DNA from 2 places in the Brevibacillus sp. B_LB10_24 genome. Region 1 is predicted to be linked to the other one. Evidence: riboswitches for the same ligand, from Rfam matches in the RefSeq annotation. Region 1 holds a riboswitch; the other holds the start of a gene.
What was found. Region 1 has a riboswitch for lysine ahead of ACI7RC_RS07680 (aspartate kinase). Riboswitches for the same ligand answer to the same signal wherever they lie in the genome.
Positions count from the first base shown of each region.

Region 2: linked by a shared signal. The riboswitch ahead of dapD (2,3,4,5-tetrahydropyridine-2,6-dicarboxylate N-acetyltransferase) and the one ahead of ACI7RC_RS07680 (aspartate kinase) in region 1 are both predicted to bind lysine.

Region 1 is NZ_JBJQOQ010000006.1:7,780-24,122, reverse strand. Features, by position in the region: gene ACI7RC_RS07755 (long-chain-fatty-acid--CoA ligase) at 1-773, shown strand, start outside; gene fadR (fatty acid metabolism transcriptional regulator FadR) at 886-1,479, shown strand; gene ACI7RC_RS07745 (enoyl-CoA hydratase) at 1,599-2,375, shown strand; gene ACI7RC_RS07740 (electron transfer flavoprotein subunit beta/FixA family protein) at 2,390-3,157, shown strand; gene ACI7RC_RS07735 (electron transfer flavoprotein subunit alpha/FixB family protein) at 3,174-4,133, shown strand; gene ACI7RC_RS07730 (winged helix-turn-helix transcriptional regulator) at 4,188-4,511, opposite strand; partial or broken gene trxA (thioredoxin) at 4,736-5,059, shown strand; gene ACI7RC_RS07720 (ABC transporter substrate-binding protein) at 5,176-6,372, shown strand; gene ACI7RC_RS07715 (branched-chain amino acid ABC transporter permease) at 6,467-7,333, shown strand; gene ACI7RC_RS07710 (branched-chain amino acid ABC transporter permease) at 7,351-8,313, shown strand; gene ACI7RC_RS07705 (ABC transporter ATP-binding protein) at 8,314-9,093, shown strand; gene ACI7RC_RS07700 (ABC transporter ATP-binding protein) at 9,077-9,793, shown strand; partial or broken gene ACI7RC_RS07695 (TraB/GumN family protein) at 9,898-9,993, shown strand; gene ACI7RC_RS07690 (YxiJ family protein) at 10,082-10,453, shown strand; gene uvrC (excinuclease ABC subunit UvrC) at 10,606-12,381, shown strand; lysine riboswitch at 12,476-12,667, shown strand; gene ACI7RC_RS07680 (aspartate kinase) at 12,849-14,090, shown strand; SAM riboswitch class I at 14,203-14,312, shown strand; gene metX (homoserine O-acetyltransferase MetX) at 14,400-15,464, shown strand; gene ACI7RC_RS07670 (DUF2507 domain-containing protein) at 15,531-16,007, opposite strand.
Region 2 is NZ_JBJQOQ010000032.1:13,862-30,204, reverse strand. Features, by position in the region: gene trpB (tryptophan synthase subunit beta) at 1-204, shown strand, start outside; gene corA (magnesium/cobalt transporter CorA) at 384-1,340, shown strand; lysine riboswitch at 1,413-1,598, shown strand; gene dapD (2,3,4,5-tetrahydropyridine-2,6-dicarboxylate N-acetyltransferase) at 1,705-2,415, shown strand; gene ACI7RC_RS22085 (aspartate aminotransferase family protein) at 2,481-3,680, shown strand; gene ACI7RC_RS22080 (N-acetyldiaminopimelate deacetylase) at 3,697-4,830, shown strand; gene ACI7RC_RS22075 (hypothetical protein) at 4,886-5,107, opposite strand; gene ACI7RC_RS22070 (hypothetical protein) at 5,356-5,946, shown strand; gene ACI7RC_RS22065 (DUF4912 domain-containing protein) at 6,073-6,438, shown strand; gene ACI7RC_RS22060 (DUF1885 family protein) at 6,625-7,053, opposite strand; gene ACI7RC_RS22055 (MarR family winged helix-turn-helix transcriptional regulator) at 7,239-7,763, shown strand; gene ACI7RC_RS22050 (DUF3055 domain-containing protein) at 8,010-8,309, shown strand; gene ACI7RC_RS22045 (GapA-binding peptide SR1P) at 8,537-8,662, shown strand; gene ACI7RC_RS22040 (hypothetical protein) at 8,814-10,925, shown strand; gene ACI7RC_RS22035 (aminotransferase class I/II-fold pyridoxal phosphate-dependent enzyme) at 10,992-12,464, opposite strand; gene ACI7RC_RS22030 (NAD(P)H-dependent flavin oxidoreductase) at 12,638-13,600, shown strand; gene ACI7RC_RS22025 (YktB family protein) at 13,671-14,309, opposite strand; gene ACI7RC_RS22020 (hypothetical protein) at 14,585-15,184, shown strand; gene ACI7RC_RS22015 (DUF4446 family protein) at 15,423-15,926, shown strand; gene ACI7RC_RS22010 (hypothetical protein) at 16,278-16,343, shown strand, end outside.

The sequences.
Region 1 (16,343 bases):
TGATTAACCATCCCGAGCTGCCTAAATACGACTTGTCCTCTATTGAAGCGTGTGTGAGCGGTTCCGCCGCGCTGCCGCTTGACGTCCAGCAGCAGTTTGAGCTGTTGACCGGCGGCAGGCTGGTGGAGGGCTACGGAATGACGGAGACCTCGCCGGTGACCCATTCCAATCACATCTGGGGCCGGCGGAAATCCGGCAGCATCGGAGTTCCCTGGCCGGATACGGACTGCCGGATCATCGATCCAGTTACAGGTGAAGAACTGCCTCCCGGCGAGATTGGCGAGTTGGCCGTTCGAGGCCCGCAGGTTATGCGCGGCTACTGGAAGCGGCCGGATGACACCGCCGCCGTTTTGCGCAGCGGATGGCTGCTGACAGGCGATATGGGTTACATGGATCAAGAAGGCTTCTTTTACGTCGTCGACCGAAAAAAAGATCTGATTATTGCCGGAGGCTTTAATATTTACCCGCGCGAGGTGGAGGAAGTCCTGTTTGAGCACCCGGCAGTCATGGAAGCAGCCGTTATTGGCGTGCCAGATCCATACCGCGGGGAAACAGTCAAGGCGTACATCGTGTTAAAACAGGGGGAACAAGTCACCGCTGATGAGCTGGACGGTTTTTGCCGCAAGCGATTGGCCGCTTTTAAGGTACCCCATGTGTATGAATTTCGCCGTGAATTGCCAAAGACGCTCGTCGGCAAGGTTCTCCGCAGAAAGCTTCTGGAGGAGGCGCAAGTACAGCAGCCGGATCAGCAGCAATCCCGTTCGAATCCGTGACGTCATCTGGCCGCACAACATTGACAGTCGGACGGCTCGTGTAATAAACTGGATGTGAATGAATAATCATTCAGTTTAGAATAATCCGTTTGATTTTTGTGCGGAGGTTTCCATGGCCAAAAAAACAGGGGAAAAGTATCAAGCGATCATCGATGCCGCCGTTCGGATCATTTCCCGTCACGGGTACCACAACGCCCGGGTTTCGCTGATCGCCAGGGAAGCCAATGTAGCGGACGGGACGATATACCTTTACTTTACGAGCAAAGACGATATTCTCATCTCTGTTTTCAACGAAAAGATGGGACAGTTTATAGAAAGCTGCCGACGCCAGATTCACCAGACCGCCGCCGTCGAAGAAAAATTGCGCGTGCTGCTTGAGGCTCATCTGGGTCAGCTGGCGCGGGATCCGGAGATGGCGGTGGTGACACAGATTGAGCTGCGCCAGTCCAACCCTGTGGTAAGCCAGGGAATCGGCGAGGTTTTGAAAAGTTACTTCCACCTGATCGACGAGATTGTCTCCGAGGGGGTAGAGCAGGGAGTGTTTCACCCGCGGACAGACGTCAGAATCGCCCGGCAGGTCATCTTTGGCACGCTGGATCAGGCGGCTACGGCATGGGTGATGAAAAAGTGCAAATACGATCTGACCGCACAGGCAGGGCCGATCCACGACGCCATCCTGCATGGATTGAAGCGCCGCCCGGAGTGAAGGAAAGAAAACGCTTTTTCTGGAAGCGGGTGTCTGGTACAATAAACTTGTCAATATTCTGGCAACGTTTGAACTGAGCGTCCGCTCGGTATTGATATACAAAGGAGATGGATAGTAGCATGTCGTTACCCAATCTGAAGGTAGCAGTGGAAAACCGCATAGCGACGCTGTCGATCGACCATCCGCCAGCCAATGCGCTGAATCGAGCTGTCCTCGAAGAGCTGCACGCGGCGCTGACAGCTCTGGAGCAAAATGACGAGGTAAAGGTTGTCATTCTGACCGGCGAGGGCCGCTTTTTTGTCGCTGGAGCGGACATCAAGGAGTTCACCGGGATCAGCGGAGCCGAAGCGGCTGCCATGGCGGAAGCGGGCCAGGGACTGTTCAACCGGATTGAAGCCTTTCCCAAACCCGTAATCGCCGCTGTGAACGGGGCTTGCCTGGGCGGCGGCCTGGAGCTGGCGATGGCTTGTCACATCCGCTTGGCCGCCGCGGAAGCAAAGCTGGGGCTTCCGGAGCTGAATCTGGGGCTCATCCCCGGTTATGGAGGAACGCAGCGCCTGCCCCGATTGGTTGGCCGCGGCCGAGCGACCGAGTTGATCCTCACATCCCGAATGGTCACTGGGGTGGAGGCCAAGCGCATCGGCTTGGCGGATGAGGTCTATCCGCAAGAAGAACTGCTCGTCCAGGCGAGAGAGCTGGCGCAAAAGATAGCCGAAAAAGGCAAGGTGGCCATTCGGCTTGCCCTGTCGGCCATTCACACTGGTTTTGCCGAGGGTTTCAAAGAGGGACTTGCCCAAGAGGCGGCTCTGTTTGGAGAAGCGTTTGAAACCGAGGACATGAAAGAAGGAGTTGCCGCTTTTCTGGAGAAGCGCAAGCCGCAATTTACTGACCGATAGGGGAGGAAAACGTGATGAACATTCTGGTTGTTCTGAAACAGACGTTTGATACGGAAGAGAAAATCGTGATCAATAACGGCGAAATCAGCGAGGACGGCGTTGAATTTATCATCAATCCCTACGACGAGTACGCTGTGGAAGAAGCGATCAAGTTAAAGGAAGCGCACGGCGGCGAAGTGACCCTGCTCTCAATCGGCCCTGACCGCACAGAAAGCGCTTTGCGCACGGCTTTGGCCATGGGGGCTGACAAAGCGGTTCTGGTCGATGACGAGTCCCTGTTCGGCGACGAGTTTACGACGGCAAAGGTGTTGGCGGCAGCAGCCAAGAAGCTGGGCTTTGACATCATCTTAGGCGGACAGATGGCTGTCGATTCCGGAGCCGGTCAAGGCGGTCCGCGGCTGGCGGAAGAACTGGGCATCAATCACGTGTCGACAGCAGTGAAGCTGGAAGTGGACGGAACGTCCGTCCGCGTCGAGCGCGATGTGGAAGGAGATGTGGAGATCGTCGAAACTTCCCTGCCGGTATTGGTGACGGCCCAACAGGGCTTGAACGAACCCCGCTACCCGTCACTGCCGGGGATTATGAAAGCCAAGAAAAAGCCTCTGGAGCGCTGGTCGGCCGATGATCTGGGGTTATCCGGCGCAGATGTGCAGGCCAAAACGAGAGTGGTGGACCAGTATTTGCCGCCGAAAAAACAGGCGGGACGCATTCTCTCGGGCGACATTCCGGCACAGGCAGCCGAATTGGTGCAGCTGCTCCGCAACGAAGCAAAAGTGATCTAAGGGGAGAGGGATTAGGATGAATAAGGTACTTGTTCTGGCAGAAGTACGCGACGGCCAATTGCGCAATGTCTCATTTGAAGCCCTGGCGGCAGCCAAGACACTTGCTGAAGGCGGCGAAGTGTCAGCGGTCGTGATCGGATCCGCTGCAGACGGGTACGCCGATGAACTGGCAAGGCACGGCGCCGATAAAGTATATACGGTTGCAGACGACCAGCTCGCCAAGTATACGCCAGACGGTTACAGCCAGGCGTTCACACATGTGATCCGGGAAGCTTCTCCCGATGCGATCATCGCCGGGCACACGGCGATGGGACGGGACCTCGCTCCCCGTGTTGCAGCCCGGCTCGGGTATGGATTGGTCTCCGATGTGACCGCAGTAGAAGCTGGACCGGTTTTTGTTCGTCCGATCTACGCCGGCAAGGCGTTCCAAAAGCGGTCGTTTGCCGGCGAAAAGATCTTCGTGACCATCCGCCCCAACAACATCGCGGTCAGCGAGCCTGATCCGGCAAGGACGGCCGAAGTGATCCCGCTTCAGGCCGAGATCAAAGACCTTCGCACCATCGTCAAGGAAGTCGTACGGAAAACGTCGGGGAAAGTAGACTTGTCGGAGGCAAAAATCATCATTTCCGGCGGGCGGGGGGTAAAAAGCGCCGAAGGTTTCCAACCGCTGGAGGAACTGGCGGCAGTCCTCGGGGCGGCTGTCGGCGCATCCCGCGGCGCTTGTGATGCAGGCTATTGCGACTACGGACTGCAGATCGGGCAGACCGGCAAGGTGGTGACGCCCGACCTGTACATTGCCTGCGGCATTTCCGGGGCGATCCAGCATCTGGCGGGAATGTCCAACTCCAAGGTCATCGTGGCCATCAACAAAGACCCGGAGGCGCCGATTTTCCAGGTAGCCGATTACGGAATCGTCGGCGATTTGTTTGAAGTTGTGCCCCTGCTGACAAAAGAGTTCAAAAGTTTACTGGGATAAGAAAGAAAAAAGAGGCAGATCTTGAACAGGAACCAAGATCTCCTCTTTTGCATTTCATTCCCAACGTTCTCCCCACACACCGATGGCATCAATGACTGATTTTAAATCCTTGCCTTTTTCGGTCAATTCGTACTCGATGCGTACAGGGGTCTCGGGGTACACCCGGCGGACGACAATTCCTGCTGCTTCCAGCTCTTTCATTCGCTCAGTCAGCATCCGGTCGCTCATATCCGGTATTTGCTCTTTTACATCTTTAAATCTACACGGACCGCTCATGAGGACGCGAACGATCAAACCGGTCCAGCGTTTTCCGATTATTTCCATCGCCTTCTCGTATTTCGGACACATATGAGAGTAGTCGTAATGTTTTGGTTCCATTCGAATCACCCTATATCTATTGTAAAGCGTAAAGTAGGAAACGTACAACGTCTAATTTCCTTACAATATGCCGTTTTTCAAGGAAAATGTCAATCTGACCGTATCTTTTGCAAACGATGGGCAGAATATGTGTATGTTTGAAAGTGTCGCTTGCCATAGTTATTTTCGTAAGGGAATGGTATACTTTTGAATCGTAAGGTGATTCACAAAGCAAAACAAGGAGGAGATCCTTCATGGCAATTGTAAACGTATCAGATCAAACCTTTGCCCAAGAAGTGGAAAGCGGTACCGTACTCGTCGATTTCTGGGCGCCTTGGTGCGGTCCTTGCAAAATGATAGCCCCGGTTCTGGAGCAAATCGATAGTGAGGTAGGAGAGAAACTAAAAATCGCCAAGCTGAACGTCGATGAAAATCCCGAAACGAGCGGCCGCTTTGGCGTCATGTCGATTCCGACCCTGATGGTCTTCAAAGACGGCCAAATGGTCGATAAGGTAATCGGCTTCCAGCCAAAAGAAGCCTTGATGGCAACACTGGGCAAACACTTGTAAGTGGCATATTTTGACAGCATCAGACATCTGATGCTGTTTTTTTGTTGCGTTTCAAGAATGTATCTATTAAAATGCTTATTATGCTTAAAAGAAATATTATGACTCAGGGGGTAGCCATGAAGAGATCGAATTTTCTGAAATCATTGTGCACGGTGTTCCTTGGGACAACCTTGCTCGTCGGTTGTTCGGGCGGCAATACCGCGCCGGAGAGCAGCAAACCGGCTGAAAATGCAGAGGCAAATACGGGGGCAGCCAACGAAGGCGGAGGAGAAATAGACGCGAAGATTGGCGCTGTATTTATCCTCTCCGGTTCCAGTGCGGCATACGGGGAAGCCCAACGCAACGGGGTGGACCTGGCTGTTGCCGAGCTGAATGAAGCCAACAAAGGCAAGCTGAAGCTGGAAGTGCAATACGAAGACACTGGCGGTAAGAAAGAAAGCGCCATTAACGCGGTGAACAAGCTCGTCAATGACGAAAAAGTTGTCGGAATCATCGGTCCGACTCTGTCGGGCGAAATGTTTGCTGCCGGTCCGGTAGCCAACGAAGCGGAGATCCCGATCTTCGGTGTTTCCAACACGGTAGAAGGCATCAATGACATCGGCGAGTTCGTGTTCCGCAACTCACTGCCGGAATCCATCGCCGTTCCTACGGCAATGAAAGCTGCCAATGACAAAATGCACTTCAAAACGGCAGCATTGCTTTACGCATCCAACGACGATTTTTCTGTTTCCGGATACAAAACCATGAAGAAAACAGCAGAAGAGATGGGGCTGCAAATCCTGGGCGAAGCCAGCTTCGCAGTAGGGGATGTCGACTTCTCCGCGCAATTGACCAAGGTAAAAGAACTGAATCCGGACGTGCTTCTGGTGTCCGCTCTGTATAAAGAAGGCTCTTTAGTCGTGAAAAAAGCAAGAGAGTTGGGAATCCAATCTACAATTCTCGGGGGCAACGGCTTTAACAATCCGAAGGTATTTGAAATCGCCGGCCCTGCTGCGGAAGGCCTGATCGTCGCTACGCCGTTCAGCCCGGAAAAGCAGGATGACAAGGTACAAGCCTTCGTAAAAGCCTATGAAGCGAAATACGGCTCCAAACCGGACCAGTTCGCTGCCCAGGCGTATGACGGCATCTACATTATTGCTCAATCGCTGCTGCAGGCAGGCAAAGCAGACCGCCAGGTACTGCGTGACGAACTGGCGAAGCTGAAAGACTTCCAAGGGGTATCCGGCAAGCTGTCCTTCGACGAGAATCGGAATCCGATCGGTGACGCCGTCGTTGTTGTCGCAAAGGACGGAAAATACGTACCCTTTGAGTAAAATCTGAATGGTTTGATTGATTGTAAATAGGGGTGTTGCCCGGGTGTTCCCGGGCATTCCTATTCCCCCAAGCGATGAAAAGAGGTGAAGCGGCTTGTTCTGGCAGCAGCTTGTAAATGGTTTAACCGTTGGCAGTACGTACTCGCTTATCGCCCTCGGCTATACCCTGATTTTTGGCGTTCTCGGCATTATCAACATGGCACATGGACAAATCTTCATCTTCGGCTCGCTGGTTGGCCTGATGATGATGACCAGCTTTCACATGCCGATCGGCGTCGCTTTTATCGTGACCATTGCCGTATCGGCCGTATTTGGGTTGATCCTCGAATACACCGCTCTGCGTCCGCTCCGCAAAAAGAATGTTCCCCACCTGGCGCCGCTGATCAGCACGATCGGCTTTGCTACGATCCTGGACGAAGGCATGAACCGGCTGTTTGGCGCCGATTCGCGAGCGTTCCCATCCAGCTTTGGCGACCGGATCTACGATCTGGGTCTGTTCCAGCTGCGCAGCGTCGACCTGGTGATTTTGGGAATATCGCTGGTGCTGATGTTTGTCCTGCACTTTTGGATCAACCGGACAAAGCTGGGCAAAGCGATTCGCGCTACCGCGGAGAATGCGGAGACGGCGAGTGTTTTGGGCATCAACACCAACATGGTGATCGTTGCGACGGTCATCCTGGCGTCTGCGCTCGGCGGAGTGGCTGGCGTACTGATTGGCATGACCTATTCTGCCTTGATTCCGTCCATGGGCCTGACCCTTGGGTTCAAAGGCTTGGCCGTGCTGATCCTGGGCGGGGTAGGTAGTATCCCCGGTGCAATGGTTTGCGGTATTATCCTTGGTGTAATCGAAGTCTTTTCAGTGGCCTATGGAGATTCCAGTTATCGGGATGCTGTGGCATTTGGACTCATAATCCTAATTTTGTTGATTAGGCCCCAAGGACTATTTGGCCGGAGAACCTAGAGGGGAGTTGTCTTTACATGGATTTTCTCAATCCTTATAACCTGCAGGTTTTGACATTTATCGTCTTAAACTGCATTTTGGCGATCAGTATCTTCATCACCTTGGCAACGGGCCAGCTGTCGCTCGGGCACGCCGGATTTATGAGCATCGGGGCCTATACGGCCAGCATATTGACCAAGAGCGGGGATGTTCCCCTGCTGCTGGCGCTGGTCTTGGGAGCGCTCGTGGCTGGATTGGTAGCGCTGTTGATCGGGGCCCCGACGTTGAAACTGCACGGGCTGTACCTGGCGATCGCAACGCTCGGCTTCGGTGAGGTCGTTCGCGTCATCTTCCTAAACCTGGAGATCACCAACGGGGCTTTGGGCTTGACTGGACTCACTTCCGTCGGCAGCTATCTTTACGATCTGGAGAAGGCTGTGGGTCTCAAGGCGCAAGCCGTCGGACTCTCCGTTTCTCAGATGAAGGCGATGTCGACGCTGGTGTTTGTCCTGGTGATATTCTTGATCATCCTCTTCCTTGCGCTGCGTTTGAACCATTCGCGCCTGGGACGGGCATTTGAAGCGATTCGCGCGGATGAAACTGCGGCGAGAGCGATGGGGCTGCAAGTCAATTACTACAAGATGCTGGCATTTGTGATCGGCGCCGTCTTGGCGGGATTCTGCGGCGGTCTGTTCGCCCATATCACCACGGCCATCACGCCGGGCGACTTTAACTACCACAGAGTCGTCGAGATCCTTTCGTTTGCAGTCATCGGCGGCAGCGAGATCATCTGGGGGCCGCTGTTCGGAGCTGTCATTCTGACCGCTTTGCCCGAGGTGCTGCGCGGTTTGGCCGATTATAAAATGATGCTGTACGGCGTCATCATGGTCCTGGTCATGGCGTTTCGGCCGCACGGACTCATCGCTGCCGACACCTTCAAAAAACTGTTTGGCAAACGCCGGGCCAAACAGCAGGAACAACAGACGAAAGAGGTGGCGTAAGTGTTGCTTGAACTAACCAATATCGGCAAGAGCTTTGGCGGGATCACGGCACTTCGCGATGTGAACTTTACGGTGAACGAAGGGGAGATCGTCGGCCTGATCGGTCCCAACGGCGCCGGCAAGACGACGATTTTCAACATGGTGACCGGAATTTTCCCGCCTACGCAGGGGACGATCTCGTTTGCCGGCCGCTCCTTAAACGGGGTCCCTCCGCATAAAATCACCGAACTGGGCATCGCCCGCACCTTCCAGAATATTCGCCTGTTTGGGCATATGAACGCGACCGACAACGTGAAAGTCGGCTGCCACACCCGCACGCACGCAGGCTTTTGGAACTCCTTGCTGCGGCTGCCGGGGCAGCGGCGGGAAGAGCGGGAAGTCCAGAAAAAGGCAGAGGAGCTGCTGGAATTTGTCGGTCTCTCCCACATCGCCGACGTGCGTTCCGACACGCTGGCCTACGGTCAGCAGCGCCGCCTGGAAATCGCCCGCGCTTTGGCGACGGAGCCGAAATTGCTGCTGCTGGACGAGCCGGCGGCCGGGATGATCGAGAGTGAGACGAAAGACCTGATGGAGCTCGTAAGTAAGATCCGCGACATGGGCATTACGGTCCTGTTGGTCGAACACGATATGGGCCTGGTAATGAACCTGTGCGACAAGGTGGTCTGCATCAACTTCGGCGTCAAGATCGCCGAGGGAGCGCCTGACCACGTGCAAAATCATCCGGACGTCATCGAAGCTTACCTGGGGAAGGAGGATGAGCAAGATGCTGAGCATGCGTGATGTGAGCACTTCCTACGGACAGATCAAAGCGATCCGCGATATCTCGATCGACGTCCCCGAGGGAAAAATAGTCGGCCTGATCGGAGCCAACGGGGCGGGCAAGACGACGACGATGAAAACGATCGCCGGACTGCTCAAACCGGAAAAAGGAACGATTACCTTTGAGGGAAAACGGGTAGACGGCTGGAAGCCTTACCGCCTGGTACAGGCCGGCCTCGCGCTGGTGCCGGAAGGCCGGGCGATCCTCGGCCAGATGACTGTTCTGGAGAATCTGGAGATGGGCGCCTATCAGCGAAAAGACCCGGCCGGGGTCAAACAAGACCTGGAAAAGATGATGACCTGGTTTCCGATCCTGCGCGAGCGGATCGACCAGCTGGGCGGCACCATGTCCGGCGGCCAGCAGCAGATGCTGGCGATCGCCCGGGCGCTGATGTCCCGCCCTAAGCTGCTGCTGCTCGACGAGCCTTCAATGGGACTGGCGCCAATCGTCGTCTCCGAGATCTTTCGCACGATCAAGGAGATCAACCGCGAAGGCACAACGATCCTGATCGTCGAGCAGAACGTCAAACAGGTCCTGAAGATCGCCGACTACGGCTACGTCCTGGAAGCGGGCCGGATCGTCTATGAAGGGGACGGCAAATCGCTGTTGAACGACGAAAAAGTGACCGAAGCCTATTTGGGCGGAAAAAAGCACGCATAAAAGAAGCAAGTGAGTGGAAACTGCCAAAATACATGCCGTTGGCAGTTTTTTTCTTTATAAAATTTAGGAAACATACGCTATAGCAAAAAGAGGGCAAGCATACCTCCTTCGTTGTTGTGGGTGCCGGTCATTTCGCATTGGAGGGCATGATCATCGACCAGTTGAGGGACAAGGGCTACAACGTGGAGTTTGTACAATAACTTTTATGGGCTAGAGGGCCAGTCATCCCGTTGAAGTACTTCCGCTCGGAATACCCACTTGGGTGGCGTTTTTGAGGAGGTTTCGATAATGTACAATATATTGAAAAAATTGAAGGATTTGGAATCTGACCTTTATCTTCCATTTCCTCACGAAGATACAGATAAAATACAAGAAGATTTTCACTCGGAGTTCTTAAAACTGTCAGATGAAGAGAATGATTTCACTGGTGATTTTCATTCTTACGGCATGAATATCGCTGGAAGTCTAAGTTATGTTTTAGCTGGCAAGACAAGTCAAATACCGAAACGTCAAGTTGAAATGCTGCAGTTTTCGTTCTTTGATTTATTCATCCAGTACAAATTTTTGGAAGGGAAAACAGTGAACTACAAATATTTCCAAAAGGAATATAAAAGCTTTGAAGAAGCAAGAAAGCTGTTGGTTATCCTTCTGTCTACATAGTTTTTTTACCTGCCTGTTGCACAAACGAAAGATCGTCAAGCCTTTGCTCTGACGGTTTTTCTTCATTTTCCCCATGAAATGACCGGAACGTTTGTGCTACTATGGAGAGTAGAGCAAAATTACGTTACGGCCTATGAAAGGGGGGAGCTTACGTGAGCACGATAAAAGACAAACTGGCCGTGCTGCCTGACAAACCGGGCTGTTACCTGATGAAAAACAAGCAGGGCGAAATCATCTACGTCGGCAAGGCAAAAGTCCTGAAAAACCGCGTTCGCTCTTACTTTACGGGCAGCCATGACGGCAAGACGCAGCTTCTGGTGAGCGAGATCGCCGACTTTGAATACATCGTCGTCTCCTCCCCGATCGAGGCGCTGATCCTGGAGTGCAACCTGATCAAGCAGCACAATCCGCGTTACAATGTCATGCTGAAGGACGACAAGACCTATCCGTACATCAAGATTACCAATGACACGCATCCGCGGCTGGAGATCACCCGCAAGGTGAAGAAAGACAAGGCGAAGTACTTCGGACCGTACCCGAACGCCGGGGCGGCAAACGAGGTGAAAAAACTGCTCGACCGTCTCTACCCGCTGCGCAAGTGCAAGACCCTGCCCAAACAGGTGTGCCTGTACTACCACATGGGCCAGTGTTTGGCTCCTTGCGTCTACGAGGTGGACCAAGAGGAGAATCAGCGGATCGCCCTTGAAATCGCCAAGTTTCTCGACGGCGGCCATGAGGCGATGAAGGCGGAACTGACGGAAAAGATGATGCAGGCGGCCGAGAATATGGAGTACGAGCGGGCCAAGGAGCTGCGCGACCAAATTCACAATATCGAAGCGGTGATGGAGAAACAGAAGATCACCCTGATAGACACGGTAGACCGGGATATTATCGGCTTTGCGACGGACAAAGGCTGGATGTGCGTCCAGGTGTTTTACATGCGCCAGGGAAAAATGATCGAGCGGGAGTCGGCGGCCTTTCCTTTTTACGCGGACGAGACAGAGGATTTCATGTCGTACGTGACCCAATTCTACTACGATAAACAACAGGCCCTGCCAAAAGAGATTCTCCTGCCGCAGGAAAGCGAGCCGGAGCTGCTGGCAGAGTGGCTGGGGGTCAAAGTGCTGACGCCGAAGCGGGGCAAAAAGCACGAGCTGGTGCAGATGGCCTGCGAAAACGCGAGACTCTCCTTGGAAGAAAAATTCTCGCTGATGTCCAAGGATGAAGCGCGGACTGTCCAGGCCGTGCACAACCTCGGCCACATACTGGGTATCAGCGTGCCCCATCGCATCGAAGCGTTCGACAACTCGAACATTCAGGGCGTGGAGCCTGTTTCGGCGATGGTCGTCTTTACCGACGGCCGTCCGGACAAGAAAGAATACCGCAAGTTCAAGATCAAAACGGTAACCGGACCGGACGATTACGGTTCGATGCGTGAAGTGATCCGCCGCCGCTACACTCGGCTCCTGAGAGAGAACCAGGATTTGCCCGATCTGATCGTCATCGACGGCGGCAAGGGGCAGATCAGCGCGGCGATGGAAGTGCTCCAGGACGAGCTGGGGCTGTACATTCCGGTGTGCGGACTGGCCAAGGACGAGAAACATAAAACCGCGGAGCTGTTGTTTGGCGACCCGCCCGCGCCTGTCGAGCTGAAACGGGACAGTTACGAGTTTTACCTGCTGCAGCGCATTCAGGACGAGGTGCACCGTTTTGCGATCACCTTCCACCGGAGTGCCCGCAGCAAGTCGCTGCTCAGCTCACAGCTCGACGAGATTCCAGGCGTTGGCGAACGGAGACGAAAGCTGCTGTTTCAACACTTCGGGTCGATCGAACGGATGCGTCAGGCGAGTGTAGAGGAGTATCGGCAATTGGGATTCGGTGACAAATTGGCGCGTGAAATCATCAAGTATCTGCGCAAAATGAATTGAACGCCGCTTGTTTACGTGGTATAATCCCTTTCAAATGAATAACTAGAACTCACTTCCCTCGTTTGGAGAGTTAAAGCTCCCAACCGAATCGCAGAAGTGAGCTAGAGGCGCGAAGGCCATGAGTACCCTCTTCGAGATGCGGGCATCGACGACGGGAGCGGGAAAGGGGCATTCGCCGAAGTGCGGCCGATTTGCTCGACATCTGCCGTGCTGGGTCTGCGTTGAACAAGCGCAGGACTGTCATCCGCGTGATTGCCTATCACCCGGATGGAGAGCTAACTCACTGAACAGGAGTCTGTTTGATACTGACTGCTGCTCGGAGTAGGGAAGGAGGAACCGGTATGTCCACACGTGGCAGCGGCAGGTTACATCCTCGTCGTTGCCTTTTTTAAATCATTTCTGACAATAAGACGTTTACCCACTTGATTTACGTATCGGATCCAAGAGAGAAGGAGAGAGAAGCCAGAATGGGTTTGATTGTGCAAAAGTACGGCGGCACCTCGGTGGGGACTGTCGAACGCATCATGCGGGTCGCAGACCGGATTATTGAGTATAAAAACGCGGGCAACGACATGGTGGTGGTCGTTTCGGCCATGGGGAAGTCGACAGACGTTTTGATCGAGATGGCGAGACAGATCTCACCCAATCCGTCAGCGCGGGAAATGGATATGCTGCTTACGACGGGCGAACAGGTTTCCATCGCACTGCTGGCCATGGCCCTGCAGCAAAAAGGATATGAGGCGGTCTCTTTGACCGGCTGGCAGGCGGGCATCGCCACGGAATCCGTGCACGGAAAAGCCCGAATTCAGGAAGTGGACCCCGCCCGGATACGTTCGGAGCTGCAGCGGGGACGCATTGTCATCGTCGCCGGTTTTCAGGGGATCAGCGAAAAAGGCGAAATCACGACATTGGGACGCGGCGGATCAGACACGACTGCCGTGGCGCTGGCCGGGAGCTTGCGGGCGGATAAATGTGAAATTTTTACCGATGTATCCGGTGTATACACCGCCGACCCGCGCGTCGTTCCGATGGCGCAAAAATTGGACAGCATCTCGTACGATGAAATGCTGGAGCTGGCGATCCTCGGTGCCGGGGTGCTTCATCCCAGATCCGTGGAAGCGGCGAAAAAATACAAGGTGAAATTAGTGGTCAGATCAAGCTTTTCACCAGAAGAAGGAACTTGCGTAGAGGAGGCTGCCGATATGGAAACAGGAAGAGTAGTAAGCGGTGTTGCCCACGATGAAGATATCGCCAAGATTACCGTCGTAGGAATGCCGGCTCGAGTTGGGACGTTGTCGCGGCTGTTCAACACCTTGGCGGGTGCCCAAATCAACGTCGACATTATCATTCAAAGCTCGTACGATGCCGCCGTCACCAATATTTCCTTCACCGTTTCTTCGGATGATCTGGATAGGACACTCGGAACGCTGGCCGCTTTTCAGGAAGCACTCGGCTTTGACAAGGTGGAGCACGAATCGGGCTTGGCCAAGGTCTCGATCGTCGGCGCAGGGATGATCACCAATCCGGGCGTCGCCGCCGAAATGTTCCAACAGCTTGCGGAGCAGGACATCTCGATCAAGATGGTCTCTACTTCCGACATCAAGGTATCCTGCGTCATTCCCGCCGAGCAGACCAGCCTGGCCGTGCGCACCCTGCATACGGCGTTCGGGCTTGACGTGGCAGAGGAAGCGGTCGTTCACGGCATCTGAGGAGCCCCAAAATCTCCGTTTGGCGGTTGACAGGAAAAGACTCCCGGCGTATGATTAAGAAAAGTTTTTAAAATGGCTATGGTTTGGTGTAGTTTGACAATTTCACAAAAGACTCTTATCAAGAGTGGTGGAGGGACTGGCCCGATGAAACCCGGCAACCCCGCAAGAGCGGAGAGGTGCTAAATCCTACAAGTGTAACAGCGTGCACTTGAGAGATAAGAGTGGGTGACCGGGATGTCTGTTGCACCCCCTCTTCTCCAAAGAAGAGGGGGTTTGTTTTTTCTTTTAATCGGCAAGGGGGAAGCGCAAGTGAAACGTGTGGCAATCGGGGATGTGGTTCTCGAATCAGGAGAATGTATTCGGCAGGTAGAAGTAGGGTATCAGGCGTATGGGACATATGACCGCGAGGCGAACAACGCCGTGGTGGTCTGCCATGCGCTGACCGGAGATGTCTACGTAGCTGGAGACGAACAGCGCGCCGGGTGGTGGGAGGGGTTGATCGGTCCAGGCATGCCGATCGACACCAACAAGTATTACGTGATCTGCAGCAATGTACTTGGCGGCTGCTACGGCACGACGGGACCGGCCAGCTTGTGTCCCGAAGACGGCAAGCCCTATGGCTCGCGATTTCCGTTCATCACGATTCGCGACATGGTCCGGGTGCAGCGCCGGCTGCTGGAGGTCCTCGGTGTCGAACAGCTCTATGCGGTCATCGGCGGATCTGTCGGCGGGATGCAGGTGTACGAGTGGATGACCGAGTACCCGGAGATGATGCAGCTGGCCCTTCCGATTGCCACCTGTTCGCGGTTTTCGGCGATCGCCATCGCCTATAATGACGCGGCCCGTCAGGCGATCCAATCTGATCCCGAGTGGCAGGGCGGCGATTACTACCCTGCGGCCGGACCGAGGCGGGGGCTTTCGGTAGCGAGAATGATCGGGATGATCACCTACCGCACGGCGGAGCTGTTCGAGGAGCGGTTCGGGCGAAGCCTGCAGGCGACCAATGATTCCGATCCGTCCCAGACGATGTTTCAAATCGAAAGCTATTTGCGCTATCAGGGCGAAAAGCTGGTAGACCGCTTTGACGCCAACAGCTATCTCACCCTGCTCAAGGCGATGGATACGCACGACATCGGGGTAAACCGGGGAGGCATCGAACAGGCGCTCTCCCGTGTCCGGGCGAAGGTAGTCAGTATCGCCATTGACAGCGACCTGCTCTACCCTGACTCGCATCAGCGAGATATGGCAGATCTGATGGAACGCCTGGGGAAGAAAATCGACTTCTACCTGATGGAATCCAAATACGGCCACGACGGGTTTCTGGTTGAATTTCAGAAGATGGGGAGGATTATCAAGCCTTACTTCGACAGATGAAAGCAGGCTGGGATCGGCAGCAAGCAAAAAGGCTCCGCCGGAATGCAGGCGGAGTCCTCGTTTTGCCTAGTGCTTGTCCTCCGAATAGACATGGATGGTGACAAGGCGCTGTTTGCCGGGTACAATGGGACTTATGACAAGCTCTGCCCGCACCTTTTTCTTCAAGCAGCGGCCCATTGCTCCGGCGATGATCCCGCACTCGAAGGAAAGGGAATGTTTCAGCCGGCTGCCGGGAAGGTGGTCGTAGAGCAGATGGGTGAGGGAAAATTGACAGTAGTCAGAGGTTTCCTCCACCAGATCAAGCTTTCCGAGCCCAAGCCGGATGAACAGCATGGGCAAGTCAGCGGCGGATTTTAACCCAAATTCACTGCCGATGTCTTTGCCCAACCAGTAGAGGATTGGCGGTTCGCTTTCACCCAGCAGCTTTTGCGTCATCGTCTCACGCAAAAAATGATAGCCAAGGTAGGGCATATTCATTTGCTCCGCACGGGCGATTACGTCAGGGGCGAGGAGGGTAGCAAGCGGATCGATCGTTTGGCGCATCGTTTCGGCTCCTTTTTGTTGGGATTGTTACTACAATATGAGCCGGAGAATGCGGACATGACAGGTTTGACCCGCCAAGTTACAGAGCTGTCCAAAAGCCCGCGGCAAGCTTTTGATGTACCGTGCCGCTGTCGGCTTATTTTTTCTGTCTGACTGCGTTTATTCTAAAGATGAATTCAGTTCATCAATCGCTTGACGCTCTGTAGAGACAGGGGTAAAATGGTTGTGGTCAGATACCAAACGCCTATTCTCTACAATTTGACAAATTCGGACAAGCTTCACCGTCCGGATCAGAAATCGTTTACATAAAGCCTGTCCGGCGAGGGGGGGATGGCG
Region 2 (16,343 bases), on a different contig from region 1:
TATACGGTGACGAACGAGGAAGTGCTCGAAGCTTTTCAGATCCTGTCCAAAACAGAGGGGATCATCCCTGCCCTGGAAAGCTCCCATGCCGTCGCCTACGCGTTGAAACTGGCCCCGACGATGAACCGGGATCAGATTCTCATCGTGAACCTCTCCGGCAGAGGCGACAAAGACGTAGAGCAAGTCTTCCAGATGTTAAATTAGAGGAAGCAAATGCAAGACCCGCGCTTTCATCGAGGCGGGTCTTTTTGCGTTTAGCGGAGAAGAACATGCGTATCTGTCAAAAACTCTGCAAAATGGACTGATAGCCTTTGCCAAAACGGGTCAGACTGAATTTGAACCCTGCTGGCCGAGTTTAGAAGACAAAGGATGTGAAACAGCCCGTGTTGAGAATCCAGGCGCTGACGACGGATCGCCGCTTTCTGACCGATCTTTCTCTCGAACAGTTATCTGCCGAAGATATCCTGTGGTATTGGGTGGATTTCAGCGAGCCGAGCGAACAGGAGTCTGATTTGCTGCGGACTTATTTTCACTTTCATCCGCTCAGCATCGAGGATTGCCTGTACTTCATTCAGCGGCCGAAGCTGGATCATTTTGCCAACTACCATTTTTTTGTATTGCACGCGCTAAACCGGGAGACGCTGGACGTCGTGGAGGTTGACCTGTTCGTCGCGGAGAAATACATCGTCTCTTACCACAAAGCGCCGCTGCAGGAGATCGATGAGGTATGGAACCAACTGCCGGAAAAGGGCGAGCTGATCCAAAACACGCTGCACGTCGCCTCCACGGTCATTGACAAGCTGGTCGATTTTTACTTCCCGATCGTCGATCAAATGGAAGACAGGCTCGTCGACCTTGGAGAACACGGGGAGGCGAAGTCCCTGCGCAGAAGGCTTGACCGGGTTTTTGAAATCCGCAACGACCTCTTGAAAGTTCGCCATTCGATTTTTCCTATGCGCGATCTGGTCTACCGCATGCTGAATTCCACGCATTTACAAGGGCTGGAGGAGTATCGCTTCTATCTGGCCGATATACACGATCACCTGCTGAAGCTGACCGAGATGATCGAGCGGAACCGGGAGATAACGTCTGATCTGCGGGACAGCTACATGTCGATCAACACCAACCGGACGAACACGATCATGACCACACTGACTGTGATCGCCACGATCTTTATGCCGCTCACCTTTATCGCCGGCGTCTACGGGATGAATTTTAAGGTGATGCCGGAATTGGAGTGGCCTGACGGGTACTATCTCGTCCTCGGCCTGATGGCATCCATCGCCCTGCTCATGATGGCCTGGTTCAAGAAGAAAGGGTGGTTTAACGAGGACGAGTGACAGGGGGACGCAAACAATACAGTTGTCTGTTCGCGTGAAATCTGGTAGAGTAAAAATCAACTCAATACCGTCATGATAAATAGAGGTGCGCAGCGGATCAGTACTCCTTTCCATTTGGAAAGATGGGGGTTCAGGAAAGGAAGAAAGGCCAATGCGCCGAAGCTTTTGTTTGCCCCATTCAAACGAAGGCTGGGATGGCCCGTGAATAATGGACATCCTGTCATGAAAGAGGATCTTTCGTGGAGCGCTATTGATCATTTGCCAAGGCAAGAGAGTGCAATGAGATGCGATCCGCTCATTGCTTTTTTTGTTGGCAAAATCGCCTTTGTGACGGTTTCAGACAGCTAATGGGAGGCCAATACCAGTGAAAATGATGGATGCGCACGAAATCATCGCTTTTATTCAGAAGAGTGAAAAGAAGACTCCGGTCAAGGTTCACGTGAAAGGAAACCTGGAAGGGATCGACTTTGGCGCCAATACCAAGGCGTTTATCAGCAATAACGTCGGCGTGCTGTTCGGCGAATGGAAGGAAATCAAGCCGGCTTTGGAGCAGCACAAAGAGCAAATCGAAGATTACATCGTGGAGAGCGACCGCCGCAATTCGGCTATACCGCTGCTCGATACGAAGGAGATACAGGCCCGGATAGAGCCAGGAGCGATCATTCGCGATCAGGTGTCGATCGGCAACAATGCTGTCATCATGATGGGCGCGATGATCAATATCGGAGCGGTAATCGGCGAAGGCACGATGATCGATATGAACGTCGTCGTTGGCGGCCGCGGCACGATCGGAAAAAACTGCCACATCGGTGCAGGGGCGGTTATCGCCGGTGTAGTAGAGCCGCCTTCCGCCACTCCCGTTATTGTCGAAGATGATGTAGTTGTTGGGGCCAACGCCGTGATTTTGGAGGGCGTGCGAGTCGGCAAAGGCTCGGTCGTCGCCGCCGGAGCAGTCGTCATTGACGATGTGCCGCCGGGTGTCGTCGTAGCGGGAATTCCTGCCCGGATCATCAAGCAGATCGACGATAAAACCAAGTCAAAGACGGAAATTAAACAGGAATTGCGCCAGCTGTAAGGAAATTCCTATCAAGTAATAAAACAGAAAGAAACTGGGGCATACCCCAGAAGGAGGGCGTCACCGTGGATGACTGGCGTTCATTGGATCAAGAGTATCTCATGTCCACCTATAAACGCCTGCCGATCGCGATTGCGAAAGGCGAGGGAAACTACCTGTACGACGTAGAGGGAAAGGCGTATCTGGACTTGTTTACCGGACTGGCGGTCAACGTGCTGGGACATTCCCATCCGGCGATCATCAGCGCTTTGCGAGAACAAGGCGAGAAGTTTTTGCACATCTCCAATGTCTTTTTAAATCCTCCCGCTATTCGCCTGGCTCAGCGGCTGGTGGAGCATTCGATCAAGGGGAAGGTCTTTTTCGGCAATTCCGGCGCAGAGGCGACGGAGGCAGCGATCAAGCTGATCCACAAGTGGACGGTTCGCGAAGCGAATGGACGTTCTGGTGTCGTCGTGTTGAAAAACAGCTTTCACGGCCGGACGCTCGGAGCGCTCCGGCTCACCCGCCAGGCACACGTGTACCAGGACTTTCCCAGCCCGGCGTTTCCCGTGTTTGAAATAGAAGCGCAGGACGTGGACGAGCTTGTAGCCGTGTTCGAGCGCGAACGGCCGGCAGCCGTGCTGATGGAGCCGATCCTCGGTTCCGGCGGCATCATTACGCTCTCGCAGTCGTATCTGCAAGAGGTAGAGCGGCTCTGCCGGGAAACTGGAACGCTTTTCTGCATCGATGAAATCCAGACCGGCATGGGACGGACGGGCACGCTGTTTGCCTACCAGCACGCCGGCATTACCCCTGATCTGATCTTGTTTGCCAAAGGGGTCGGCGGGGGCTTGCCGCTCGGCGGAGTAATCGCAGGGGAACGATTGATGGATCTGTTCGGGCCGGGCGATCACGGCACGACATTTGCCCCGTCGCCGCTTAGTGCGGCGCTTGGCAATGCGGTATTGGACGTCATTTTGGAGCCCTCCTTCATAGAGCAGTCCAATCAGACTGCCGCCTACCTGCGTGAGCGGCTGTCCCTCCTGGTCCAAGACAATCCGGCCTGGTACGCAGAGATTCGCGGCAAGGGCATGATGCTGGGCTTGCAGATGAAGCTCTCCGCTGAGCAGGTCAGCCGGATCCAGGGCGAACTGCTTGCTGCCGGCATCCTTGTCGACGTGACCCAGAAGACGATTGTCCGGCTCCTGCCGCCGCTTACCCTGACGCGTGCAGAAGCAGACCGGTTTGCCGAGGCGCTGGCTGAGATCACAGCAAAGGTTTCCTAGAGGGAGGAGCATTCCCATGACGGTTCAACCGTTTGTCCAAATACGCCGGGACCTGCATCAAATTCCCGAACCGGGCTTTCAAGAAGTGAAAACGCAGGCCTACCTGCTCGACTATTTGCGGTCGCTCCCGCAAGATCGGATGGAGATCGAGACGTGGCGCACAGGGATTCTGGCAAAAGTGAAGGGAACCAATCCGTCCCGCACGTTCGCGTGGCGGACCGACATGGACGGGCTGCCGATAGAAGAAGAGACCAGCTATCCCTTCCACTCGACACATCCCGGCTACATGCACGCCTGCGGCCACGACATGCACATGGCGATTGCCCTCGGCATCCTTACCCATTTTGTACACGAACCGATCGCTGACGACCTGCTGTTCGTCTTTCAACCGGCGGAAGAGGGGCCGGGGGGCGCCCTGCCGATGATGAACAGCGAGGTGTTTCAAAAGCTGAGGCCCGATCAGATCTTCGCGCTGCATATTGCCCCCGAATATCCGGTAGGCACAGTGGCGACCCGCGAAGGAATCCTGTTCGCCAACACGGCGGAGCTTTTTATCGATCTCAAAGGTAAGGGCGGCCACGCCGCGTATCCCCACAAGGCAAATGACATGGTCGTCGCGGCCAGCCATCTGGTGACCCAGCTGCAGACCGTCGTCGCCCGCAATGTCGATCCGCTCGACTCTGCGGTCGTGACGGTCGGCAAGATCACCGGCGGCACCAAACAGAACATCATCGCGGAATCCGCCCGGCTCGAGGGAACCATCCGCACCTTTTCCAAAGAGTCGCTGCAGCAGATCCAATCCCGCATAGAGGCTTTACTCAAAGGAATAGAAGCCGGCTTTGAATGCGAGGCCGCCATCGATTACGGCTCAGGCTACCGCCAGGTGTACAATCACCCGGCACTCACGAGAGAATTTATGGACTGGGCAGCCACCCGGCCCGGTCTTGAGCTAATCGAGTGCCCCCCAGCGATGACCGCCGAGGATTTCGGCTTCTTCCTCGAAGAGATCCCCGGTTTTCTGTTCTGGCTCGGAGTAAATACTCCGTACGGTTTGCACCACGCCAAGCTCGAACCCGACGAACAAGCCATCGAAGTGGCGATTCGGCTGATCTGTGACTATTTTACGTGGAAGTCGGGAACATCCGCATAAATCAAATCCGCTTAAGAAAGATACAGGCCGCAGTGTAATCTGCGCCTGTTTTTTTTTAATCTTTTCTAGCGGAAGCCTCGAGGAGACCGGGAAAAATGGAGCGAGCACAGGCCTTGGCAACGCCCACCCAGTCGGAACGGAAAAAAACGGCACACGCCTGTCGACCAAATTCTACGTTGAAATACTTCCAGTCCTTTTTGGTCGACGTGCCGTTTTTTGTAGTGCAGACGGCCAGTCCTACTTCCCCGCCGGCGTGCCACAGCCGAAGCGAGCCCATTTTTCCCGGTCTCCACGGACTATGTTCTCCTCGCCAAAAAAATGCAATTTTCAAACTAAAACCGCGAGTTATCCACAAGTCCATGTGAAAAACTTCCGAATTTCCGCGTGTTCCGCCCTGTGGATACTGTGGATTTTGTTGAAAAAAATCTCGAATGGACCACAACTATTTTCATTTTTTCGCGTCTAAACAGTTGGGTAAAAAAATGGAGGACTTATGCTACGGAAATCTTACTGGAGGATTGCTGCATGAAGAAGAAAGTTATACCTATTCTAATGGCTCTCATGATCGCGGGCGTATCGACGGCTGCAAACGGCGATGGAATCGTCAAAGTGTCGGTCGGCGGCGAACAAGTCGGAGTGGAATTGGGGGCGTCGAGTGTCAGCTCGGTGCAGGAGATCGTAGACCGTTTGGGGGCATTTTCCAACTATGACGTGGATTCGGGAAAATTGGAAGTGGAGAAGCCTGCTGTCAACGTATTGGTCTTGGAAGGAGTGCAGAAGCGCAGCCGGGACGTCATCTTGAGCAATCCGGTCAAAAATTTTACGGATAAAGACGTTCCCCGCAGTTTTGGCGTCTTTGTAGAGGTAGATAACGCGCCTGTCTCAAAAGAATTGGTTCTCAAGGTGGTCCTCGTCGGCCCTAACGGCAAAGTGGTTGCCGGCGGAGACGAGCGAACCTTCTCGACGCGCAGCGAAACCAGCTTCTACTTTTCCGAGCCGTTCATCTCAACAAAGCTGGATCAGTACGGAACGTATAAAGTCCAGGTTTTGATGAAACGGGATAAGAATTCCGCTTATGTGAAGGTTGGCGAAAACACCTTTACCGTCGGCAGGTAGGCCATTGGCCTCTCCTGATTCACAGTTGGATGTACGCGATTTCATTTTTCGCAACTCCATGATATAATAAATAAAGCTGTACAAATCACAAAGTAAGTTTTCATTGGAAAGGAAAGATGGGAGCGAATGAAGACAGATCCCGCGCGGTCATCTACTGATGTTGACGGCCCGAGTATACGCATATCCAGGAAAGATGAACAGTCCCTTATAGCGACCTGGCACTTGACAGAGAAGTTTCAGCAGGAGATCGAGGAGAAGTTTGCCATACCTTATGCCGAATTGCCATTTGTCTTGAGGCTTTACGATGTGACGGATCGCGATGAGATCCGAAATGACGGCATGGATGTGTACACAGACTTTGACATCAATCACCGCTCGTCTGAATGGGTTCTCTATGGTGTCCTCGAAGGCTTGATGTACTGCGTCGATCTAGGAATACGTATGGTTGATGGAAGATTCTATTCGCTGACACGTTCTGAAGTTATCTCGTAACAAGATACCAAAGCAGAGGCCCTCGACAGGGCCTGTTTTTTTGGCCGGAAAAAAGAAAAGGCATGTCCGCAGGTGTTGTCTTCGGCAGCCTTGTCGAAATAGTATGAAAAGCCCGGCGAAACCGGTTCCCGTACTGAATAGGAATACGATGCCCTGATTTGTGCATCCGATGGGTCATTCCTGCCGCTAGGGCTTGCGCGGTTGGAAGTACTGCACCCGGCCGTTGAACAGCACCAGTTCGCCTTTGAATTCGCGGGCTAAATAGCGGCAAAATTCATTCGCCTTGCTCTTGTCGCCATGTGTTGCCACCGGCGGGAGGGTGACTTGAACGTAATGCCGTTCAGTATCCTGGGCCTTTTTCGTTCCGACCCCGATGATGATCGATTTATAAAGCTTTGGGTCTTGGCCTCTTAACAAGAGCCAGGGGCCATTCTCGTCTTCTGCATCTTCTATTTTGTAGGGAAATGCGGCTTCGCTGTACCACCACCCTAACTGCTCTCCCGTCTTTTTGGTCATATCGATGTAGCGTTGAAGCTTTTCCCTCACATCGGCGAGTGTCGCTTGTTGAATGGCGGAGCCTTCCACAAAGTATATATAGGCTGACTGCAGATTCACTTTTACGTTCACTCCCATACCTGATCTATCGTACGTGCATTATGGTTAAGTGTAGCATTTTCTGTCTATCTTTGACAACAAAATTAGTTGTTTGGGAAAATAATTGCGGATGTTTTCAGAAAAGTGTACAATAATAAACAATATTCATTCGGCTACAGAGAAAAACCGACTGGGGGGAATACGGCATGCAGGAGGCAACGGTCAGACAAGTGTATGAAGCATTGAATACGTTGCGGGCAATTTCTGTTGTCAATAAAGAGGATTGGGAACGGGCAGCCAAGGCAGCCAATTTGGATTCATCGGTTCAATTGAATATCTTATGGATTATTTACTGTTACGAAGGAGTTCGGGTAACGCAGATTGCCGATTGGACGTTCTGGCATCCGTCTTCGATTGTCATCCACATCAAGAAGCTGATGGATAAAGGCCTGGTGACGATTGAGAAGTCAGACCTGGACGGCCGGGTCGTCAATGTGTACCCGACTCTGGTCGGCAAACGGGTGATCGAACAAAGCCGTCAAAGCGTGCCCGATCTCTTTCGGTTGACGGCCGCACTGGAGCGATTGAAGGAACGGTACAGTCCTGTCGTGCTGGAGCTGTTCTTTGAATGCCTGACCTTTCTGGCACAAACGCTTCATGGGACGGAAAAGGTTCGCTGGATTCAAGAGAGTGAAGACCGCTTGCCTGTCGCTTCCAACGCCTCTTTTTAAAACGGCGCTCGAACTGCCGTCCGAGTTATTACTCGGGCGGTTTTTTTACTGGGGATGTAGGCATACTACCTGGGAGTGCTTCCTTAAACTGCATTCGCATAAATAAGCTCTGGCTGAATCTGGGATAGGGGTTTCCATTATCGCCCATTTTTCCGTTTGTTAAAAAATGTCTACGTGACAAAGACAAAAATATTATGGTAAACTTGTAAAAGAACGAAATTTTTAAAAAATAAGGGAGGGGTAACGATGGACCGTTATGACAGCTTATATGACGAGTCTGAAACAGCCCAAGTTCGATTCTTTGGGTTCGCTTCTGACAGAAAGCGTTACGACTTCGGGGTTGTCTTCACCCACAAGTTTTACGGGAAACCATTGGTCGTCTGCATGCAAACGGGGCGCTCTACCCTTCTCAGTTCTGAGGATGCGCATAACCCCGCTTATCTTCAGCACATTTTTCGCATCGACTGTTCGGAAGAGGCGGAGGAGCTTGCCCAGTTTTTCCAGGAGTATCTGCCATCAATGCCATTTGAAGAAAACCAATATTGAACCAATGAAGGAGCAGGAGAGCAGGAACCCTGCTCTTTCTGTTTGGCTAAGCGGCAAAATGTGACATACTAATTGATTGAGATTGTGATAAAAAAATGAGCTAATGAATATGATTTTTTCTGTTGACGCAATTAGTATGACATATTATTATAAATGTATCACATTAAAGTTTCGTACATGTTTTGATTAGGATATCGTACATTACCTTGCGAAAGTGGAGGGGAGTCATGGGCACCATCGTCTGTCAAACCTGTGGTACGATTATCGATCACTTTGAATCCAATCAGGTAAAAACCTTATACGGAATCTGTGATTCCGGCTGCAATTGCTGTCACCAAACCGAAGAAGACTAAGGATCGCACCCAGGGCATGGGTGCTTTTTTTTGGGCATGGGCCAATCCCCGTTTTTGCGTGTTTACAACTCTATGAATATAGCTGATAATAAAAGGGAGCGATACAAAAAGATAGATAGAACGCTGAATTGAGGAAGAGGAGGAATTACATATGAAGATTCGACGCATCCAGGGGATGCTTGCCGCTGCGGTTCTGGGCGCCTCCCTATGGAGCGGAATGCCTGTTCATGCAGAGGGGATTTGGTCGGAGACAAAGCTGGAGTTGAATGCCGGAAGCCCTTCGTCTGAGGCAGGTATTGGCGTGTCTGACAGCTACGCGGTTTGGATCAACCAAAACGATGACGATTATGCGGTGATCCTGTATGACCTAGATGCCGAGAAGTCGACAAGCATCGCTGCAGACGGCCACAGTAAAACAGGGCTGAAGGTAGATGGCAATTACATAGCCTGGATTGATGACAAAAGAGGCAGTGAAGCTGTATACCTGTACGATATCAATAGAAAGAAGACGAAGCGTATCTCAGGAGACGATGCCAGACCGGGAAGAGAGCTGGACCTGAAGGGCGGATACGTCGTCTGGGAAGACGGTCGCGACAGAGGGACCGATATCTACGCTTACGACATCAACGAAGGTGTCGAAATGAGAATCTCGAAGAGCAATGAGGCCAGTTCACCTGCTGTAGACGGTTCGTATGTCGTGTGGGAAGACGAACGAAACGGCAACAGCGATATCTACGCTTACGACCTCTCTACCAAAAAAGAGAAGGCTCTTGTCGTAAGGGATGGATACCAAGGCCACCCCACGATTGACAGGGGAATTGTCGCCTATAACGACAGCCGCCGCGGAAGATCCGTTATCTACTATTACGATATCGAGAGCGGCAGGGAGACCAAGATAACTGACGATACCCAAGATCGGGAATACCCCAAAATCTCCGGAAACCGGATCGTTTTCCTGGAAGGCAGCGATCTGATGTCCTACGGCATCAGCACGAAACGCACCGAGCACATCGACAGAGGAGTCCAAAGCAGCAACAATTTCAGTTTAAACGGAAACAATTTGTTGTTTGGACTGGGGTATCGCGAAGATATCCAACTGCATCTGCACAATTTCCGCAATGGTGATACCATCAACCTGGGCGGGACGATCAGCGATCCGAGTCAACCTTCCGGCAGCGACAAATACGTCGTCTTTATCAACCACAAGGATAAACGGACCGATGAAGTCGTCTTGTACAACGTCGAGTCCAAGCAGGCGAAAGTGATTTCGTCAAATCAATCTGCTGAGCGTCCGCTGGTGAGCAACTCTTGGGTCGTTTGGTACAATTACGGAGACGACGCCTTGATGGCTTACAACATTAAATCAGGCACTCAAAAGCGTGTAACTGGTCAAAGAGAGTATCCTTCCAAAGAGTTTTATGCACTCGCAGGAAGCAAGCTTGTCTGGCTTAGCGAATCCGGCAGTGGCGGAACTGTCTATCTGACTGACCTGGCTACCGGAAGCCAAAAGGAAGTCGGTTACGCCCGAAACCTGAAGAGCCTGGATACGAACGGCAGCTACATCACCTGGCTGTCGGATGATTACGGCGGCTCAAGCATCAATATATACGATATCAAGACATATGAGAGCTACTCTGTCCGTCGTCAGGCACAGGCGAAAGACGCTCACATCGGAGACAATTACATCGTCTGGACAGAGGAAGGACCGTATGATTGGGACCTGTACTATTATTCGCTGAGCTCTGAGCGATACTGGCCGGTTTTCGGCAACAGAGCAGGCGATCAGCTTCGCCCGCAAATCGCCCGCAACATGATAGTATTCCAAGAGGCGCTTCCGCGGGACCCCGACAAATTTGACTACATGTTTTACGATATAGACCGCGGTTCCTACGGCGAAGGGCTGAATTACAATGCCCAGCCAAGCGAGCTTAGCCTCGGTGGAAACCGTGCCGTTTGGATCGATACGCGCAGCGGAAGCCCGGCTGTTTACACGATGGCATTTGACTGGCCTCGCGACGATGACGGGGATAACGGCGGCAATAACGGTGAGATCAAGGAATACACGATGGAGGAATTGTTTAACGAAGGCCGCTTGACCGGTGTGCTGGTCAACAACGATGCGGACAAAGTGCAATTCATTTTCAAAGGCGGCAGCCGTGAGCAGTCCTACTACGTGGAGGATTTCATCGACTATTACCATGAAGTGATCGATCTGTTGAACAGCACTCCGTTTGAAAAGATCACGATCCGTGTCTATCCGTAAAAAAGAGTACGCAAAAAATCCCGAGGTGGAAAAACCTCGGGATTTTTCGTTTATATCGAAGTTCCCTTAACCAGATATCGCTTCCTGCCGCTTGACTACCTTGATGGTCTGCAGGGACTCGTCTTCCGGCCCCTGTACAGGCAACCCAGCGCGGATGTTCTCCTGGATGTACAGGATATTTTCTTCCGTGATCACTTCTCCTGGCAGGAAGATCGGGATCCCTGGCGGATACACCATGATGAATTCCGTCGTGATCCGGCCTGCCGCTTCCACCAGCGGGACCGCTTCTGTTTCGGCGTAAAACGCATCCCGGGGAGAGAGAGACAGCACGGGTATTTCCGGAAGGGTGACTGTGAGCGGTTCCGCTTCATTCATATGGGCGAATTCGATGGAGAGATGGCGCAGAGCATTGACCAGCGTCTCGATCGCCTCTTCTGTATCGCCGGCTGTGACGAAGCAGAGGACGTTGTACAAGTCGCTCATCTCCACTTCGATCTGGTATTTTTCGCGAAGCCAATTTTCTACTTCCCATCCAGTAATCCCTAGTTCCCGTACGTGGATCAGAAGTTTGGTCGGATCCATCGCAAACGTAGCCGGGCCGCCCAGGATCTCTGGACCGACACAGCGGATGCGGGGGATCTGATTAATCTGTTCGCGCGCTGTCTCGGCCAACTGAATCGCTCTCGCAAGCAGCTCGCGCCCGTGCAGAGCCAGGTGCTGGCGGGCCATATCGAGCGAAGCCAGCAAGATGTACGAGGTAGACGTCGTCGTCAGCATGCTTAAGATCGTCTTGACACGGCCTACGTCAACCAGGCCTTCCCGCACATTCAGGATCGAGCTTTGCGTCAGCGAGCCGCCCAGCTTGTGCACACTGGTCGCCGCCATGTCAGCGCCTGCCTGCATGGCGGAAAGCGGCATCTCATCGTGGAAGTGAATGTGGACGCCATGGGCCTCGTCGACTAAGACGGGTATCTCGTAATTGTGCGCGGTCCGGACAATCTGCCGCAAATCGCCGGAAATGCCGAAGTAAGTCGGGTTGATCACCAGGAGGGCAGCGGCATCAGGGTGAGCCTCCAGTGCTTTTTGCACCGCATTGTTGGTTATGCCGTGGGAGATTCCCAAGCGCTCGTCCATGACCGGATGGATGAATACGGGAATCGCCCCGGCAAAAATGATTGCCGATAATACGGATTTGTGCACATTGCGCGGCACAATGATTTTATCTCCAGGGTTGCAGGTGGCCATGATCATCGCTATGATCGCTCCACTCGTCCCCTGTACGGAAAAGAAGGTATGGTCGGCGCCGAATGCTTCAGCAGCCAACTCCTGCGCTTCTTTGATCATCGCTTTGGGGTGATGCAGATCGTCCAGCGGGGCGATGTTGATCAGATCAATGGAGAGGGCGTTCTCCCCGATAAACTCGCGGAAGGTCGGATTCATGCCCATCCCTTTTTTATGGCCTGGAATGTGAAATTGAATGGGGTTTTTCTTGGCATGTTCTAACAGACCGCTAAACAGAGGAGTTTTTGCTTGTCTCATTGTGTATCGCCTCGCTTTATAAACAGAATAAATATGCAAAAAAACAATATTGAGTATAGCAGACGTGTGGGGGAAAGCAAGTACATTTTTCAGGGATTTCCAGAGCGGCGGCGGATATTGGAAGGAATTGGCCGGGTACGGCGAGAAGTGAACAGTAAGGAGGGAGTGATGGTATGCAGACGAGAGTGACGAGTATGCTTGGCATCAAGTACCCTGTCGTACAGGGAGGGTTGGCGTATTTAGCCTATGCAAATTTGGCGGCAGCGGTGTCAAATGCGGGCGGTTTGGGGCAGATAACCGCCATGACGCTGCCCTCTGCAGAGGCGCTTCGAGAAGAAATCCGCAAGGTTCGGTCGATGACGGACAAACCGTTTGGCGTCAACTTTGCCATCGGTCAGCACGATCGTTCATACGAACACTTGTTGGAAGCGGCAGTGGAAGAGGGGGTAAAAGTGATCACGGTTACCGGCGGAAATCCCGAGCCGTTGATCCGCCGGCTTGACGGGCATGACATCAAAAAGCTGGTACTGGTAGCTTCGGTCAGGCAGGCGCAAAAAGCGGAGGCAGTCGGAGCTGACGCTGTGATGGCGGTGGGCCAGGAAGGCGGCGGCCACCTGGGGCGGGACGATATCGGCACGATGGTGCTCGTTCCCAGGGTCGCCGAGGCTGTTTCGATTCCCGTGCTGGCCAGCGGCGGAATCGGCGACGGCCGCGGTTTGGTGGCTGCGCTGGCTCTGGGAGCGGAAGGCGTGGAAATGGGCACGCGCTTCATTGCCACCAAGGAGTGCGTTCACGCTCACCCGGCCTACCAAGAAGCGCTGGTCAAGGGAACCGAACACGACACGACAGTCATCAAACGCACCTTGGGCACACCGGGGCGGGTCGTTCGCACGCCAGGTTCTGATCAGATCCTCGCGCTGGAAGCGGAAGGTGCCGGGTACGAGCAGTTAAAAACGTTGATCAGCGGGCAGCGAAACCGAACCTATATCCATGAAGGGGATGAGACCGGGTTCGGCTGGGCGGGCCAGGTGATCGGCCTGATACACGATGTGCCTACGGTGCAGCAGTTGTTTGACCGCATGTTTGGCCAGGCGAACGAAATTATCGGGCGTCTGGAGAACATCATCAGCTCCTGAATGTGCAAAAAGAACAGGTTTGCTTCCCATCTTGGTGAAAGCGGACCTGTTCTTTGCATATATTTGGGTATTACCTGACGGCGACGGCAGTCAGGTGGTACACGCGGGTCAGGATCGAGTAGGTCTGTTCCAGGCGGCCGAGGAGCTTTTCGGCGTCGCCCAAAATCGGATCGTGCCGGTCGATGGTAATACCGCAGAGGATTTCCGCCTTCTTCACGCGCTGCAAGCGATCGATCAATTGCAGGACGCCGGCTTTGCCCAGCTGGCTCTGCGGGGTGCTCTCAGGCTGGGTGTGATCAGGCGACCAGCGAAACTCGGCAGGGACGATTTCCATGATTTCATCAATTCGCTCTTCCATTGCTTGTCCGATCTCTTGCTTAAAGGGTGACTCGTATATGAGGGCAAACCAGGCGAAGAGGTGCGTTCCCCACATGCCTAGCTGAAAGTGCGGGTGTTTTTTATAGCCGCGCTTGTCGGCAGCCCAGGCCACCCAGGTATCAGCGGGCGGATTCACGGTCCGTCTGGCGTGCTTTGCTACGTGGTAGAACATCTCCTGCCCAGTCTGCAGGGAAAGGGCGGGGGCGAAGTGCTGACCCAAATATTCCAGCTTTGGGCGGATCAACGATTTGATCTGATCCATGCGCGCATCCAGGCCTTCAACGGAAAATACGTCAAAGTCCTCTTGCGCAAAACCTGTAAACGTAGACAAAGTGATCACTCCCTATTGCAAAACTGACCATATGATATCACAACCGATTGGAAAATAATACTGCCAAGACTGCATGGATTGCCTCTGGCAAAATGGCCGGAAAAGTCGGATAATAAAGGTAGGGCAGGCATATGGCAGCGGCGCCTGTGAAAAAGTGAGGCGAAAAAGTTGTCTGCAAGGAATGGCAAACAAGAGTGGCGAATAATATGATATACCACTCACTCCCACATGGCTGTTACAGTAATCTGATTATTCTGTTAAGGGAGGGTGCCGTGATGACTGCTTATAACCAATTGGAGTACAGCAATGTCGCTGTCTGGTTTGACCGTCCCACCTTAAAGAGACTGCTGCAGGTGTTAGTGGAGAACGGGTTGGATATCGCCTGGCGGGAGGAGCCAAAGCAGTTTTGTGTACTTGTGAAGACCGCATCGGGTAGTTATTGCCTCACGTTGCACAAACAGGGAGAAGCCTTCAAGCTTTCAGGGTTAGACGGCATCGTTTTGGATATGCGCTTGGCTACAGTGCTTTACCAGTTCATCGAGCAGGCAAAAGGACACGCCGTCGTCAAAATTGTCGGCGAACAGCAAATCCTGGTCAAAAACATCCGTTACGGGGAGGCCGTGAGAATTATTGAGATTAAAGGAGCTGAGAAAAAGGTGATCTACGAAAAAGCGTGCAGTGTGACGATTGATCAGGTAATTGCCGCGTTGAAACGCCGTGATGCAGAGGAAAGGATTCCGGTTCTTCGCCTGGAGCTGGATTATGAGCTGGCCACGCTGTATGACGCTCTGCAGGCAAACGACAAGTCTTCGATCAACAAATCAAAAGATCGTCTGAAGAAGCTTAGACGGGAAATGCTGTTATTAGAAGCGTAGCAGGTGAGAATAAAGCGGATAGGTAGGTTGAAAATGGAATTAGTCTGGCGGCACACGGGATAGAAGCGGCAAACTCCGATCGAGAGGATGCCGCTTCTACGCTTTTGTTCACTGGCAGTGGAGGCTTCTTTTTGGCAAACAACAGTTTCGTTTGAAGGAGCAGTCATTTGGAGGTACAATAAGCAGGTATGAAAGTCTCGCTTCTGTCGGACTGGTTTATAAAGAAAGGAAGAACACAATGCAGCAGCTCCTATCCATTTTGTCATCCCCTTACATTTCTGCCGCTTTATGCCTCATGATCCTGATCTTACTTATTTTTGTGACTGTTCTCAATTCGCGGATCAGCCGTTTGCAGAGGAAAATGAAACGGTTTCTTGCCGGCAGTGACGGAGGCAACATCGAAGCAGGTCTCACCCGGATGCTCGATCAATTGGATGAATATAAACAGAAGCAAGCCGATCAACAGTTTATGATCAATCGGCTGTCCCAAAAGTTGACCAATCGCTGCGGCAATCTGGCCGTGATCCGCTACAATGCATTTGATGATACGGGAAGCGATCTCAGCTTTTCACTGGCGCTGCTCGACGACGAGAAAAACGGCGTCGTATTGACCAGCATTTTTGGCCGCCACGAGTCCCGGATCTACGCCAAACCGGTACAAGCCGGGGAGTCCACGTATCTCTTGACGGAAGAAGAGACGGATGCGATACGGAAAGCGAGCCAACTCATCGGTTTGAAATAAGGAGATATTCGCAACAATAGATAGATAAAGCGATGATTGAAGGGGATAATATCGTCAAATCGAGTCATATGGGCGAATGCCCATGTTTTTACGGGAATCCTTGTGTTTTATCACAGGATTTTTCCGGCTGCATGGTGTATAATAAAACGTGTAGATTTATGTTACCTTTCAAAAGTGGGTGATCCGCCTTCATTTCCCATACCGAGTCTAGGCTCATTGGGCAAGGCCAGATTCTACAGCGATCGTTTGTCGATACTTAGCTTCCGCTCCTTTGTTGGCAGCCGGCATTCGGAAACAGCCAGCGGTACCAGGTGTCATCCCTGGAAAACAAGGAGAATTGGGGCGATTTTTATGGCACAGCGTTTAGCCACGAACTACGCGAGCGCCTATTTTACGATGAGCGAACAGGAGCTTACA